DNA from 2 places in the Paenibacillus sp. 2TAB26 genome. Region 2 is predicted to be linked to the other one. Evidence: riboswitches for the same ligand, from Rfam matches in the RefSeq annotation. Region 2 holds a riboswitch; the other holds the start of a gene.
What was found. Region 2 has a riboswitch for cobalamin ahead of AB4Z50_RS20960 (DUF4430 domain-containing protein). Riboswitches for the same ligand answer to the same signal wherever they lie in the genome.

Region 1 (7,782 bases), on a different contig from region 2:
ACTGCGTTTAAGCGGCAAGCCTTCTCGCAAAGCTGGCTCATCAACCTGGATCATCTCTATACCTGCGCTCTCAAGCGCCTTTACTTCCTCTGAGAGTGCAAGCGCAATTTGGTATGCGACCTGCTCGCGTGTGATATCGTTGCGGACAAATGACCAGTTCAATATCGTAATCGGACCCGTCAGCATCCCTTTTACCGGATGGCTTGTCAGCGACTGCGCATACACGCTTTCGGTTACTGTCATTGGCTCAGTAAATACAACATCGCCATAAATGACAGGCGGCTTTACGCAGCGGGAACCATACGATTGAACCCAGCCGCCTTTTGTAAATGCGAACCCATCCAGCTTCTCTCCGAAAAATTCGACCATATCCGTCCGCTCAAATTCACCGTGAACGAGGACGTCAATGTTAAGCTCTTCTTGGATTTCAATCCAATTTTTAATTTTATCGTTGATAAAGGAAGCGTAGTCCTGCGAGCTGAGCTCGTTTTTTCTCCATTTTTGCCTTGCTTGGCGTACATCCAGCGTTTGCGGGAAGCTGCCGATTGTTGTTGTTGGAAGGAACGGCAAATTCCACTTTTGCTGCTGCAGCTTTTGTCTCTCCACAAATGGCTTCTGCCTCGTTGAAGGATGCGCCGCAACCGCTGCTGCATCAGCAGCTTGACGATTGCGGGCAGGAGAAATGGATAAATGATGAATCCGCTCGCCGTTAAGCTTAAGCTCAAGCTTGCGAAGTTCTGAGATGTCCGCCTCATTTACTGTCGCTGTTTCACTTAGCCACACGATTTCATCCAGCTTTTCTTCCGCGAATGCAAGCGCCTCACGCAGCTCTACTGGCAGATTGGTTTCGTTTTTTGCCGTTACCGGCACATGCAGCAGGCTGCATGACGATTGAATGATCGTGCGCTCAGCTGGAATGTATGCGGAAAGCTTTTGCAGCAATTCGAGCTTTTGCTTATAGTCTGAGCGCCAAATGTTGCGTCCGTCTACAAGTCCGATACCAGCGAGCTTATCCTTCGGATAACCAAATTGCTCAAGCGACTTCAAGTTTTGCTCCAAACCATGAACGAAATCCAAACCGATCGCTTGTACCGGCAGAGCAACTACAGCTTCATAATGCTCAACCGCTTCAAAATACGTTTGAAGCATTATGTTAAGCGCTGGTGCTGCTTGGTTCAGCCTTGCATAAATCGATTCAACCCATTGCATCTCTTCCTCAGAAATAGAGGTAACAAGAATTGGCTCATCGATTTGCACCCATTGTACGCCTTCTTGCTCAAGCTCCTTAAGCAGCTGAGCATAAAGCGGTATAAACTGCTCAATGAGCTGCGGAAGCTGCTTGGCATCGTAGCCCTTCGACAGCTTGAGGAAGGTGTATAGACCGATAATGACAGGTTTACCTTCAATGCCAAGCTTTTCTTTGGCTTCGCGGTATGCAATCAGCGGACGGTTTTCCGTCAGTATCGGTGCAGCACCCGCAAGTTCTGGCACGATATAGTGATAGTTGGTATTAAACCATTTGGTCATCTCGCAGGCTTGTGCTTCCTGTGTCCCTCTCGCCATAGCGTAGTAGGTCTGAATGGGAACAGGACCTCCTTCGTAGGAAAAACGCTCTGGCACAAGGCCAAACATCGCTGCAGTATCCAGCATTTGATCATACAACGTAAAATCATTAACAGGGATTAAAGAAATTCCTTTATCCTTTTGCAGCTTCAGGTTGTTAAGACGAATACTTTCAAGGGTTTGAAGGAATACCGTTTCGTCCAAATCACCTTTCCAAAAAGCTTCAAGCGCTTTTTTCCATTCCCTATTTTCGCCGATACGCGGATATCCAAGTACACTGTTTTGCAGTTTGCTCACGTTCATATTTCCTCCTAATAAGTGTAATTATTATGAAATAAAAGCACAAAAAAGAGCGTCGTTACCTTAAAGAAGCAAAGGTAAAGACGCCCGGCGTTTTAATAAACAGCGGTTCTGTCTTAACACCTCCCTATCTCCCGTAGGTAAAATCAGTGTCGTTCAAATAGGCAGGTCTCCTGGCTCCAGAATCATCATCGTAAGCTTGCCTTCCCAACCTTTTAAGGTCAGTGGCGTTAGCGCTTAGACTCCTCTGTTACAGTGGCGGGACCGCGTCGGTTTTGCACCGGACTTCCCTTTTAAGCTCAAGCTATACAGCAAGAGCACCTATTTCCACTTATTTCAGTTGTTGATCTCTTTTTTTAGGATCACGAATAACTATACACGCAAAATAATAACCATACAATGGAAATCATTATAATATCAAAAAAAAGACTCTCCTCTAAGCAGCCTGCGCTGCAAAAGGAAAGCCTATTGGTTTTTTATATAATTACCTAACCAGCCAACCGCCATCAACAGCCAAAATATGGCCGTTCATATAATCAGAAGCTGAAGAGGCTAGGAACACCGCTGGTCCAATCAAATCCTGCGATGTACCCCAGCGTCCCGCTGGTATGCGCTGCAAAATTTGAGCACTGCGAACAGGATCCTCGCGAAGCGCTTCGGTGTTGTCTGTACTCATGTAGCCTGGGGCTATCGCATTTACCTGCAAGCCTTTAGCTGCCCATTCGCTGGCAAGCGCTTTGGTAAGACCGGCAACGGCATGTTTGCTGGACGTATAACCTGGAACATTAATTCCGCCTTGGAAGGTTAACATCGACGCAATGTTAATAATTTTCCCTGAGCCCTGTTCAATCATATGTTTCCCAGCCAGCTGGGAAAGGAGAAATACAGAATTCAAGTTAACATCGAGTACATCCTGCCAGTCCTCGTAGCTATGCTCTGCAGCTGGCGTGCGGCGAATGATACCCGCGTTGTTGACCAAAATATCGATGCGTCCCAGTTCTTCAACTGTACGATCAACAATTCCAGCAAGCTTCGTTCGGTCAGCAATATCAGTCTGAATTGTAATCGCTTTGCGTCCAAGCTCTCTTATCGCTGCTGCCGTTTTGTCAGCAGGCGTTTGGTTCGTGACAAGCGCGATATCCGCACCCGCTCGTGCTAATCCAAGCGCAATCGCTTCTCCAAGCCCGCGCCCTGCACCTGTGACGACAGCTGTTTTACCCGTCAAATCAAACAAACTCATCGGCTCAGCTCCTACCTTTAGTACGCTTCCCATTTTCCGAAAGCGCTGCTTTCATCATTTTTATATTTTGTGACTCATACCTCGCCGCAACGTCCGCATCTATACCTTCGTCTGTGATGATATAGTCAATTTCATGCAAACCGGCAAACGTTATTAGTGCACCCTTATCGAATTTGTTATGATCGGCAAGGCAGTAGACGACCTTGGCATTTTCCATATACAGTTTCTTCAGCTTCGTCAATTCTTCTGTGAATATGGTAAGCCCATATTCCATATGAATGCCGGTTGTGGAAAGAAACAGCTTGTGTACATTCAGTCGTTTAATCCATTCCTGCGATTCTGCGCCGATAAGCAAATTGTTATGCCGGTAGCCCCCGGGAATAACAAGCCTTACTTGGTCCTTCGCAGTCAACTCCCGAATGATAAGCAGATCGTTCGTAAGTACCGTAACCGGGATATTGGGCAGACGCTTTGCCATTTCGAGCGTAGTACTGCCAGCATCAAGCGCAATAATATCATTAGGCTCGATGCAGGAAAGAGCAAGCTCCGCAATCGCCGCCTTCTCCCGCTGATGCTTGCTGTTTGGGAATTGCAGCGGATAAAGGCTGTCTTCGCCTCTATGCTGGGGCACAGCTCCGCCATGAGTCCGTTTCAGCAATCCCTTCTCTTCTAGCTTCTCTAAATCTTCACGAACCGTTTTCTCCGTGACTTGAAACAGCTCGCTTAGCTCGGAAACTTTAACCGCGCCAAGCTGCTCCAATTTATCTATAATCTTACGATGCCGTTCGGCAGCAAGCATAGTGCACCCCCTGTAGCGAATGTTTCTATTTTAGCTCGCTTGCAGGTACGGCGTCCATATCTGTAAATGTGTAGTTCTCTCCAGCCATCGACCAGCAGAATGTATAATTGCTTGTGCCCACTCCTGAGTGGATCGACCATGGCGGTGAAAGAATCGCTTGGTCATTGGCAACAACAAGATGTCTCGTCTGCGAAGGCTCGCCCATCATATGGAATACGCGAGCATCATCATTCATGTCGAAGTACAAGTATGCTTCCATGCGGCGGTCATGGACATGAGAAGGCATCGTATTCCAGACGCTTCCCGTTTTCAAGCTCGTTACACCAAGCATAAGCTGGCAGCTTTGGATGCCGTCTGCGTGGATATATTTATAAAGAATACGTTCATTGGAAGTCTCCTGCGAACCAAGATGAGTCGGATTCGCTTCCTCCATCGTCATCTTGCGTGTTGCAATTTCAGCATGCGCAAGCGCGGAACAGAAATAAAGCTTCGCAGGGTTTGCTTTATCTACACTTGACAGCAGCACCTGACGTTTGCCCTTGCCAACATAAAGCACGTCGAGCTTATTCAGCTCGTATACTTCCCCATCAACGGAAATCGAAGCAGGTCCGCCAATATTCAAGAAGCCAACCTCGCGGCGCTCCAAGAAATATTCGGTTTTTAGCGTTGCAGCATCCTCCAGCTCAAGCGTCTCGTTCACAGGCAATGCTCCGCCTACAACCATTCTGTCATAATGCGTATATGTCATTTTTAATTGATCTTGCTCAAACAAGCTTTCGATCAAAAACTCGCTGCGCAGACGTTCCGTATCATATTGCTTCACATCAGTAGGATTAGTAGTATGGCGTACTTCCATTGGATAAAAGCCTCCTAAAAGTTATTTGCGTTTGACTCGCCTCGCAAGCTACGCTAATGTTTGTTATTGTTCGTTTTTATAATAACACACATTTACGAACATAAAAAGAACATTTTAAACATTTTGGATTACAAGGAACATTTTATTTTCGAGAAGATTGTACAACAAAAAAACGACCTTCGCGCGCATCATTTGCGAAGAGGCCGTTTGTTGTTTTTGAGGAAATCTACTGAAGCTTCCACTTTCGATAAACATAAAGAGATACCGCCATAAACATGCCGTATACTAAGACGGTAACAAATACGTTTCTTGGATCCGTCATAAGCGTATCACCGATCGTGGCGAACAACAGCATCGCTGGAATTTTGCCAATCGATGAGGCGATCGCATAAACGGTAAAGGAAACACGGCTTAACGCCGAGTACATATTAACTGCAATGGATGGAATGAACGGAATGAGCCGAGCAAACATAATCGTCAGAAAAGCATTCTGCTCAAACATCACCGTTAGTTTTCCGATGCTTGGATAACGGTAGAGAAATTTCTTCCCCCACTCTTGATAGCCATAGCGGATAAACAGAAACATCACAATGGATGCTGCCGCTGAGCCCGTCCAAGTCACTGCCGCGCCTAACACTGGGCCAAGAGCAGCACCAATGAGCCCGCCGATTACGGGATACGGGATGACAGGAAATAGTGCGACGAGCGTTGCCATAATGACGACGAGCGGCACATTATCCGCTTGCTGAAACCACGTCAAAATCACATCGCCATAACGATAAATAAGAAAAGCAATACTGCCATACAAAGCAGCTAAACCTGTTTTTTTGAGCATTGTTGTACCCCTGAATAGTAGATATCTCCAGCTTATCATTATTGAAGATAAATACGAGCAATGCATTGTGTCAAATTTAAGTTTTGGAATGACAACGAAGTGTTCGGGATATTTTCAACTTGCGCCGCAGCCGGTAAATGTGATCATCTACTGTACGATCTACCGGCGCCTCCATTGGCCAGACGTTGTCTAGCAGTTGTTCGCGCGACAGCGTTTGCCCTGCATGGCTGTGCATGAAATGCAGCAGCGCATATTCCTTCGGAAGCAGTACAATCTTTTGTGCTTTCCATGCAACGGTGTAAGCACCCGCATCCCATTCCATAAATCTCTCGACCTCTATCCCTGCGCGCTGAAATTATGCTCTTTCGTTAAATCCACAATGAACGAGGTAGGATCAAAGCATCCACCGAAACCAACGGCCATGACCATCTGTTTCCGCTAACGTTTTCGATTGCACCTTGCCCTCCAAATAATAATCAAGATGAAGATTTGGGTCCCACATATTATTGTAGAGGTGAAATATATCTCTTTGTTGCCCTATTCTCCTAATGCTGTCTGTTAATTCAACTTTGTCGTCATGAGTCATTTGGTTGGCTACATGGGTGTGAAACACACCAATAACACAATCCTCCGTTATTTTAGCAACCATTTCAGCAAGTCGTTTCACGCCATTCCCCTGAAACAACTCCATCTGCTGCCCTTTTAATAAAGAAGCTGCTTTGTCAAAATTCACAATCCGCTCATTATGCTCAGGCCAAATCAACGACTTTAACCAAAGATAATCGTCTTCCTCTTCCAGATTATTAACGTGCAAATCTATTCCTATCCTTGCAATCACTGGCGGACTTTGTTTTAGGAGATGCAAGGCAATGTCTCCACGAACTTCCGAGTGCAGTACCAGTTCAGCATCTATATTTCCATAGGTTTCACTATTGTTGTATTGATAACTATACTTATCCCAAAAAAGCTGTAGCCCCGCACTTGTGCCGATTTCAATGATTGCTAATGGTTTGTTCGTTTTTTGATACATATAACAAAAAGCAGGATACAAGTAAGCACAGCGTCTAACCTCATTCGTTTGTACAAGCTTGCTTTGGAGCAGTTGAACAATTTCGTTTTTATGCTGAAGGCAAAAGTGTTTAAAAAAAGGGAATGCCTCCGCCGCATCTCTCGGATCGTTAACTATGCTGCCGTAAAACTTTTGCAGTTCGTGGCTGCTCTCTTTGTCCAGCAAGTACTGAACCGCAGCAAAAAAAAGATTGGGAACTGGCTGGCCTTCTCTGCAATAAGAAGCCATCTGAAGCATTTCATCATCATCTGCAATGGCTAATGATAGCTGTTCATACAAACGGCTTGAGCCTTTGCATTCCCTCGTCGCGAACACCATAAATTGCTCAGTCAAAATAGGTTTGTTCAACAATGCCATCCCTCCATTTTCCCACTTAACGGCATTGTATCATGGCTATCGATAAATTATATTTCAATGATTTTATAAACTATATAGATTTCTTTTATCACGTGTACGTAGGATGATAAAGGACAAAATCAGCTATTTACCTAAAAAACCGCCTTCAGATTTTATAACTTGCCCGGTTATCCACTGTGATTCGTCACTCGCCAAGAAGCTGATTGCTTTAGCTGCATCCTCCGGCAAACCGATGCGTCCCATAGGGAACATTGGCAAAAAGCCAGCCTTCATCTGCTCATCCATCCAGCCAGAATCGGTGGGACCTGGATCAAATCCATTTACTGTAATTTGAAGCGGAGCCAACCCTACAGATAGCGGCTCGATAAGCCCAATCAATGCGCCTTTTGTTGCTATGTAAGCCAAATTATTCGGATCAGGCCCTTTTGAAACCATAAAAATAATTCTGCCCGATGTCCCTTTTATTTGGTTTTTCTCAAATCTGCTCGCAAACTCTGTGCTTAACAATATCGGCCCGCGGTTATTCACAGCATAATGTTGGTCCAATATATTTATATCCAAGCTTTTATAATTGGAAGGTACGCAATAGGTGGCGTTGTTAATTAAAATAGTCGCGTGGCCTAACGACCTTTCTACCTGTTCCATTATAAGGGCAGGAGTTTCCACATCGGCAAAATCCGCTTCCATATGACTTGCCCTCACGCCTAAGTCTTCTAGTTCCTTACGCAGCTGCTCAGGCCAATCCTTCTCTCCCCCATTGCCT
Region 2 (7,782 bases):
TATTTTCCGATCCCGATCATCGAGTTTGGCGTAATCCGCCATTCGCTGAAGCTCCTCTTCAACTGTATCGTAGCTAAAATAAAGCAGTGGATTTTGCGCCAAATAACCAACTTTAATCGATTTATCCCGCTTCAGCTTGCCTCGCTGCGGCTTTAATAATCCGGCCATCATTTGCAGCATCGTTGTTTTTCCAGCCCCGTTGCCGCCAAGCACCGCCAAAAACTCATACTTGTACACGTTAAGCGACAGCTTCTTCAACACCTCTGCACTCGCTTTTTCGTATTTAAACGTTATTTCATCACAAGCAAGCAGCCATTCCTTTTTTTCGAGCTCGCTGCTTTCGTTGATTACTGAATGATTTGCGCCTATTGTATGTACGCCGAAAACATTGGAGAGCCACTTCTTCCCTTCACGCACGGTAAGCGGAATTTGATTTGCTTCTGGTAGGCTGCCAGCCTTCTGGGCAGATAGAAACAGCTTCGTAACGGAAGGCAGGTATGGCATTTCTTTCTGCGCTGCATCAACACCAACGAGCCGGCATAGCTCTCTCGGCGGCGCGTCGTATTTCACTTTGCCTTCCTCCAGCAGAATGATTCGATCTGCAAGTGGAATAACATCCTCCAGCCGATGCTCGCTTATAATAACCGTCATCGACATTTCCTGATTCAGCCGATAAATAAACTGCAGAAAATCTCGCGCCGCTACCGGATCAAGCTGAGAGGTGGGCTCATCTAATAGAAGCAGCTTTGGCTGCAGCAGCAATACTGAAGCAAGATTGATCAGCTGCTTCTGTCCCCCCGATATTTCATGAACGGATTTGTTAATCAGCTCATCCAGCCCAAAGAAATGGCTCATTTCGGCTAGTCGTTTACGCATAACCGCTTGCCCATAGCCGACATTTTCCATGGAAAAAGCCAGCTCATGCCATACCTGATCCATCACAATTTGATTTTCAGGGTTTTGAAACACCATGCCGATCTGTTCAGCCGCCTCGACCGCAGGCAGTTCCTCTAGCAATACACGATTATACTTAATGGTGCCTGAGCGTTTCCCCGTAGGCTGCGTTTCTTTTTTCAAGTGCCGAAGCAGCGTCGTTTTGCCGCAGCCGGATGCCCCACAAAGGACGACAAAATCGCCTGGCTTGATATTTAAAGTAATGTTATCGAGTGCTGCAACCGTTGATTCCGGATAATGGAACGTCAATTGATCAACCTGAATTACTTCCATGACCTTCTCTCCATTTCTTCAAGTACGACTGGTGTTAACAGAAAGGCGCAATAGCAAGCGTATGCAATGCCTTCCCCCCTATGAAACTGCATTGTTTCCAGACGCGGGTAAATAGTAAGCACACCAAAACCTTGCATCCAGCCCCAAATGCATACTAGTGCCATTGCTCCAAGAAACAATAGAACATACCAATCTCTACGATCCATACGATAGATGACATAAGAGCTTCGTTTAGCTGCGCCATACCCTCTAGCTTTCATAGAATCAGCGGTCTGAAGCGCCTCCTCCAAGGACCAGGTCAACAGCACACGAACGAGCAGCATGCCATCCTTGCTCCGTTTTTTCAAGCTGCCTTCGAGAATCGAAACCCCTTTTATTCGTTGAACCGTAGTAATTTGATCCAGTCTCCGCAAGAAAAGCGGTACGAACCGAATCGACATCGAGGTTAGCAGTGCAGTTCGCGGAGCGACTCGTGAAAATAAATACATCCATTTCTCCGTCGTAACAATCTGCTGAAACGATACAAAGGCTAGTAAAATGCACAATAAAGAGAGCATCATCGTCACACCATATAAAATAGCTTCCAACGTGATCGGCTGATCCATAAAATAAAATAAAATATGCCGCCCGCGATGAGAAAACAGCGGGTTAAGAACAGCAACTAAACCGCCCATTAGAACATAATAAGGAAGCAGCTTAAGCAGCCGCTTCCCTTCGCCATGAATGACAATAATTACCGTAATCGCAGCAAGTGACGTCAATAAGAAAACAGGATGAAATAAGAGCATGCCGAATGTAATGACTCCTGCATAATAACTGAAGCTCGTAACCGGATGTACCGAACCGAACGCACTATTCATCGAATTTTGCTCCTATATCCTCGCCAAGATCAGTTGTGTACAACCATTCAATAACATCACCTTCATTAACCTTGTAAACCCCGGCGCCCTTGTTAGGAAACTCACCGTTTACTCGGTACATCCAGCCGCTCTTCGCACCCAGATCGAATTCGTAAATATTATCGATGCCTTCGATATAAGCACCGCCTTTAACACCTCTGTATTCCATTTGTATTTTGTTTTTTCTCGTAATTTTCTTCAATACATCTAGAACGGTATCGTCCTTCTTGAACTCTACGGCAGTTGGTGCAAGCACCGTTCCCGTATCTTTGTCCGCGACAATTGAAATCGTAACCGTCTGCACAGGATTCGGCGTTGCAACAGGTGTGACGGGCTTCGCAGTAGCCGCACTGTCTGTTTTGGTTGGTTTCGCAGAAGCAGTAGGCTTCGTTTTTGGATCATCCAGTTTTGGCTCATTTGACTGCTTCGGCTTCGGGGAAGGCGTTGCTTGCTTACCGCCAGCGTTGTCGGTTGCCTTCGCGTTATCTTGATCTTTATCTTCGCTAGGCAACTGCGTTGCCTCTGCCGTTTCTGATGCTGAAGTACTCGTTGGCTGCTCATCAGCGGCTTTCTCCGCTTCTTTTCCCACTTGTCCTTCGTTGCTGGTTTGCACTTGATTGGTATTGGAATTAACGCTTTGTGCCGGACTGGCACAGCCAGCTAATAAACCAATAAACAGCCATAGGATGATTAAGCTTGGTAACCATTTCTTGTAGATCTTTGCCATCGTCTCTTTTCTACTCCTTTTTGTCTCATTCACACAAACCTTAACAATAAAAAAAAGACCCCCTTCTATTAGGGGATCTGCATGTCGAATGTAAGAATAGCAACCGTATATAACTAAAATATATGATGCGTCCTGCAAAACGATTACGCCTCCACATTCTTTACCCCCGAAGAATGAGAAACAAAATAAAAAAGGCAGGTTTCCTGGCTCGTGCGTCAACGCGATTCTCACACCTTCCCATCCTTGAATCGGACAGTGGCATTTGCAGAGAATCACTCTTCACATACAGTGGCGGGACCGCGCCGGCATTGAACCGGACTTCCCTATTAAGCAAACAAAAGCATGCTTTTGTTTGCACCTTCTCTATTCAATTATGCGATTATTTAATCAATCATATCGGGATTGCTGGGGTTTGTCTATACGGGATTTGAATGATTCGATCGCAAATAGCAGCTGCATCCTCTTGATCATGGGTGACGAACATACACGTAATTTGGGCTTTGTGAAGCAATCGCTTCAGCTCTTCCCGAATGCTTTGCTTTAAGTGTGAATCCAAACTACTAAATGGCTCATCCATCAACAGCATCAAGGGAGACGGGGCAAGCGCACGAGCAAAAGCAACACGCTGCTGCTGACCGCCGCTAAGCTCATGCGGATAACGCTTGACGAAATCATTTAACTGTATCAGCTCCAGCATTTCATCCAGCCGTTTGAATCTATCTTTTCTTGATAATCGATGTAAACCAAATAATATATTTTGACCGACAGTCAGATGAGGAAACAACGCATAATCCTGAAACACCATGCCTATGCCGCGCTGCTCAGGCTGAATAAACTGCTGATCATCTACTAAAACCCTGCCGCCAGCGGCAATACGTCCCGAGGCAGGAATCTCAAGCCCGGCAATAATCCGCAGCAGCGTGCTTTTCCCGCAACCGCTTTGACCAAGCACTCCAACAACTTCACCCTTCTGCATTTGCATCGTAAAGTTTTCTAATACACTCTTTTTCCCATTATCATAGCTAAAAGAAACGTTAGTCAGCTCAAAAAAGTTCATCTGGATTTCTTCTCTCCCAACCAATGATAAACAAAAACAGTTGCCATTCCCACCGTGATTATGAATAAAGACGGTACCGAAGCTTGATGAATTTGCTCATCGCTTGCATATTGATAGGCTTTTGTCGCTAGCGTCTCAAAATTAAACGGGCGCAGCAGCAGCGTCAGCGGCAGCTCCTTCATAATTTCCATAAAGGTAAGCAGGAAGCCTGCTAATATGGAGCCTTTTATTAAAGGCAAGTCAACTTTGAAGAAGGTAGCAGTCATACCGATGCCGAGCGTTCTGGAAGCTTCAGAATAACGATTGCCTATTTTATCAAATCCCGCTTCCACCGCATTAAATCCTACACCAAGGAAGCGGATTACATAGGCGAAAACAAGCATCACGAGCGACATGCTGAGCACGAGCTTGCTCGATCCAAAACCTAACCATGAATAGACGCCGCTTAATTGATGGTCTAGGGAAATAAACAAAGCAAGCACGCCAATGGACAAAACAGCACCCGGGATAGAGTAGCCCATTAAAATTAGCTTTGTTGCTGCAAGCGACAAAAGCGATCGATTCAGGCTCCGGCTTACATTGGCGACAATAACAGCAAGCAGCATTAACACGGTAATCGCAACAAGGGAAACCAAAAGCGTGTTTGAGACGAGCTGCGCAAATTTGCTGTTCAATACATCTTGATATGTCCATGTCGCCCAAACGAGGAGCTGAACTACTGGAATAGCGAACGAAAAGGCAAATATAACCGTGCTCACAAAAATAGCAGCAGCTGACCCTAAATAGGATAACTTCCTTCGTTTAAGCGGATTGAGCTTGCTTGTCGCGGAATGATACATTTTTCGCCTGCGAAGCAGTCTCTCCATAATAAACAAACCAATAATAGCGCTCATTAGGAGTGCAGATAATCTCAGGGCAGAATCAACGTCATACATACCAAACCATGTTTTGAAAATCGTTGCAGTAAACGAAGCAATGCCAAAATGTTTTGTTACTCCAAAATCATTCAATACCTCAAATGCGACGAGGCTGGCTCCGCCGATAATTGCAGCCTGCGACAAAGGCAATACGATTCGGAAAAAGATATGAAGCTGCCCTTTGCCGAGCAATCTTGCGTTTTCTATGAAAGCTGCGCTTTGCTTCTCCATAAAGGTTTTGGTCATCAAATAAATGTAAGGAAATAAAAACATTGAAAATATGAAAATAGCGCCTTTCATGGACAATATATCAAAATAAGCTTGGTTAGAGGTTACGCCGAGCGTATTTCGCATAAAAACTTGTATGCTGCCCGTATAGCTCAGCATAGAACCGTAAGTATAAGCTGCAATATATGGTGGAATAGCCAGTGGCAGCAAAAATGCAAAGTGAAAGAACTTCCGCATCGGGAAATCATAGGCTGCAACAAGCCATGCAAGCGACACGCCGATGATAACGGAGAAAAACACCGATCCTACTACAAGATATAAAGATTGAACGACAGATTCAAACAGCATATACTCTTTGATTTGCTGCCAGTTTTCATTCGGTTTGTCAAACAAACCGAAAAAAATATAAAGAGACGGAATAAAGGCCATGATGGCCCCTATTACGCTCAATATAACCCAGCCGTTCAATATTCTCTTTAAATTTCGCAAAGAGATGGAAGCCATCATTTTTATTTCCAACCTGCCTTAGCCAGAAGCTCGACTGCTTTTTTGTTATGATCGCCCAGCTTGGAGAAATCCAGCTTCTGTGTTTTAAAGTCACCCCAGCCCTTTAACAACTCAGGCTTTTCTGCAGCAGCATTTACAGGAAATTCGAAGCTTCCTTGCGTTAACAGTGTTTGCCCATCCTTGCCTGTCATGAATTCGATCAGTTTAACAGCGTTATCTTTATTCTTAGCATGCTTAGTAAGGCCTACACCGCTGATGTTAAGATGTGTGCCTGTCGTTTCTTGGTTCGGGAAGAATACGCCAATTTTCTCTGCAACCTTAACCTCTTCCGTATCCTTCGAATTCAACATTTGCCCAACGTAATAAGTGTTCATAATCGCAACATCACCTAGACCAGCAACGACCGCTTTCGCTTGGTCGCGATCTCCGCCTTCAGGATCACGAGCAAAGTTTGCTACAATCCCCTTCGCCCATTCTTCAGCCTTTTGCTCTCCATTTAGTTCGATGAATGAAGCAAGCAGCGACTGATTATAAAGACTGGCAGACGAGCGCGCCAATACTTTCCCTTTCCATGCGGCATTTGCAAGATCTTCATAGGTGGACAGCTGCTCCGGCTTTACACGATCTTTGGCATAAACGATAACGCGTGCACGGGTTGCAATGCCAACCCAATTGTTTTCGTTATCCCGCAGCTCTGCGGGTACATTACTATCAACCGTTGTGGATTGAATCGGTTGAAGCACTTCATTTTGCTTCGCATAATTTAGAACGCCGCCATCTACTGTAATGAACAGATCTGCTTCTGAGCTTTCTCCTTCTCGCTTCAAACGTTCAACGAGCTCTTCTGCTGTACCTTTAATTTCATTGACTTTAATGCCTGTTTCTTTCGTAAAGGCATCAAACAACTGGCTGTCAACATCATAGTGTCTTGCTGTAAACACGTTTACGACTTGCTCTTTGTTGTTATTCTTACTCGTATCATTACTTCCACCAGCTGCTTCAGTCGTTACTGGGCTCGCCTCTGGCGATGGCGAAGAAGCATTCGTCTTATCGTTTCCTGCATTATTCGCTCCACAACCTGCTAATACGAGCACTGTTAGCATCGTTAACAATACGACACTTACGATATAATTCTTTTTCATCTTTGTCATACCTCTCGTTCCCACTTTTAATTTGATAATGAAAATCATTACCACCAATTCAACAGTTCCTATTGTAACCTACTAAAATGAGAAAATGCTGTGAAAATAAAAAAAAGCTACCCGACATTCATTTTCGGGTAACTCGTTTAAAAACAGCTGAAACGGTGGTACCTTGATGAAGTTTACTTTCAATGAGCAAACTACCGTCATATCGTTGCACCAAACGGTTCGCAATCGCCAGCCCGAGTCCATGACCGCCGCTTGTGCCGCTCCTCGAACGGTCTGCGCGGTAAAAACGATTCATAACGAGCGGTAAGTCCTGATCAGATATGCCAACGCCAAAATCTGTGACTTGAATGACAGCATCCGTTTCTCCTAGCAAGCAGCAAAGCTCTATTCTTCGGCTTTCTCCCGAATAGTTGACTGCATTATCAAGTAAGATGAGCATAATTTGCTCCAAATGCTGCTCAGACACAAATAGATCTACGTCTGACAAATGACTCAAATCAGCATGAAAAGTGAACTCCGGATGAAGCACCTCTATATTTCTAATAAGCTGTTCCATGTTCTGCTTCGAATGGCTGCTCATCTCATTCCCGTAAGCGGGCTCTTTCTCCGCACGAGACAATGCGAGCAGCTCCTGTACAAGTCCTTTCAGCCGAGCTATTTCCTGCGACGAAGCTTGCAAAGACTCTTCCAGAACTGCAGGGTCATCCTTTCCCCAGCGCTGCAGCAGTGCGAGATGCCCTTCAATGATGGCAATTGGTGTTCTTAGCTCATGAGAAGCATCCTCTACAAATTGTTTCTGTTGCCCGAACGAGCGCTCAAGCTGATCCATCATTTCATTAAACAGCTTCATGAGCGTTGCAATTTCATCATTTTTATTTTCGTTTAGCTGAACCCTTTCTTGTAAGCCTTTCTGCTTTACGCCGGTCATGGCAACATTCATCGCTTGAAGCGGCTTAAGCAGCTGACGCGCCAGCAATCCTCCGCCGATGCCGCTTATAACAATGGCACCGACACAGCAAATTAACATAATTCGAAAAAAAGCTGAACTAAGCTTCTCAAAATCCTCGAT

Region 1: linked by a shared signal. The riboswitch ahead of metE (5-methyltetrahydropteroyltriglutamate--homocysteine S-methyltransferase) and the one ahead of AB4Z50_RS20960 (DUF4430 domain-containing protein) in region 2 are both predicted to bind cobalamin.

What each region holds. Positions count from the first base shown of each region.
Region 1 covers NZ_JBFRGC010000009.1:161,278-169,059, forward strand. The annotation lists gene metE (5-methyltetrahydropteroyltriglutamate--homocysteine S-methyltransferase) at 1-1,860, opposite strand, end outside; cobalamin riboswitch at 2,010-2,203, opposite strand; gene kduD (2-dehydro-3-deoxy-D-gluconate 5-dehydrogenase KduD) at 2,348-3,103, opposite strand; gene AB4Z50_RS12010 (DeoR/GlpR family DNA-binding transcription regulator) at 3,108-3,902, opposite strand; gene kduI (5-dehydro-4-deoxy-D-glucuronate isomerase) at 3,928-4,758, opposite strand; gene AB4Z50_RS12020 (TVP38/TMEM64 family protein) at 4,985-5,593, opposite strand; gene AB4Z50_RS12025 (winged helix-turn-helix domain-containing protein) at 5,670-5,915, opposite strand; gene AB4Z50_RS12030 (DUF2332 domain-containing protein) at 5,988-7,013, opposite strand; gene AB4Z50_RS12035 (SDR family oxidoreductase) at 7,143-7,782, opposite strand, start outside.
Region 2 covers NZ_JBFRGC010000018.1:109,507-117,288, forward strand. The annotation lists gene AB4Z50_RS20950 (ABC transporter ATP-binding protein) at 1-1,227, opposite strand, end outside; gene AB4Z50_RS20955 (energy-coupling factor transporter transmembrane component T) at 1,218-2,087, opposite strand; gene AB4Z50_RS20960 (DUF4430 domain-containing protein) at 2,080-2,853, opposite strand; cobalamin riboswitch at 3,030-3,230, opposite strand; gene AB4Z50_RS20965 (ABC transporter ATP-binding protein) at 3,245-3,910, opposite strand; gene AB4Z50_RS20970 (ABC transporter permease) at 3,907-5,562, opposite strand; gene AB4Z50_RS20975 (Fe(3+) ABC transporter substrate-binding protein) at 5,565-6,704, opposite strand; gene AB4Z50_RS20980 (ATP-binding protein) at 6,832-7,782, opposite strand, start outside.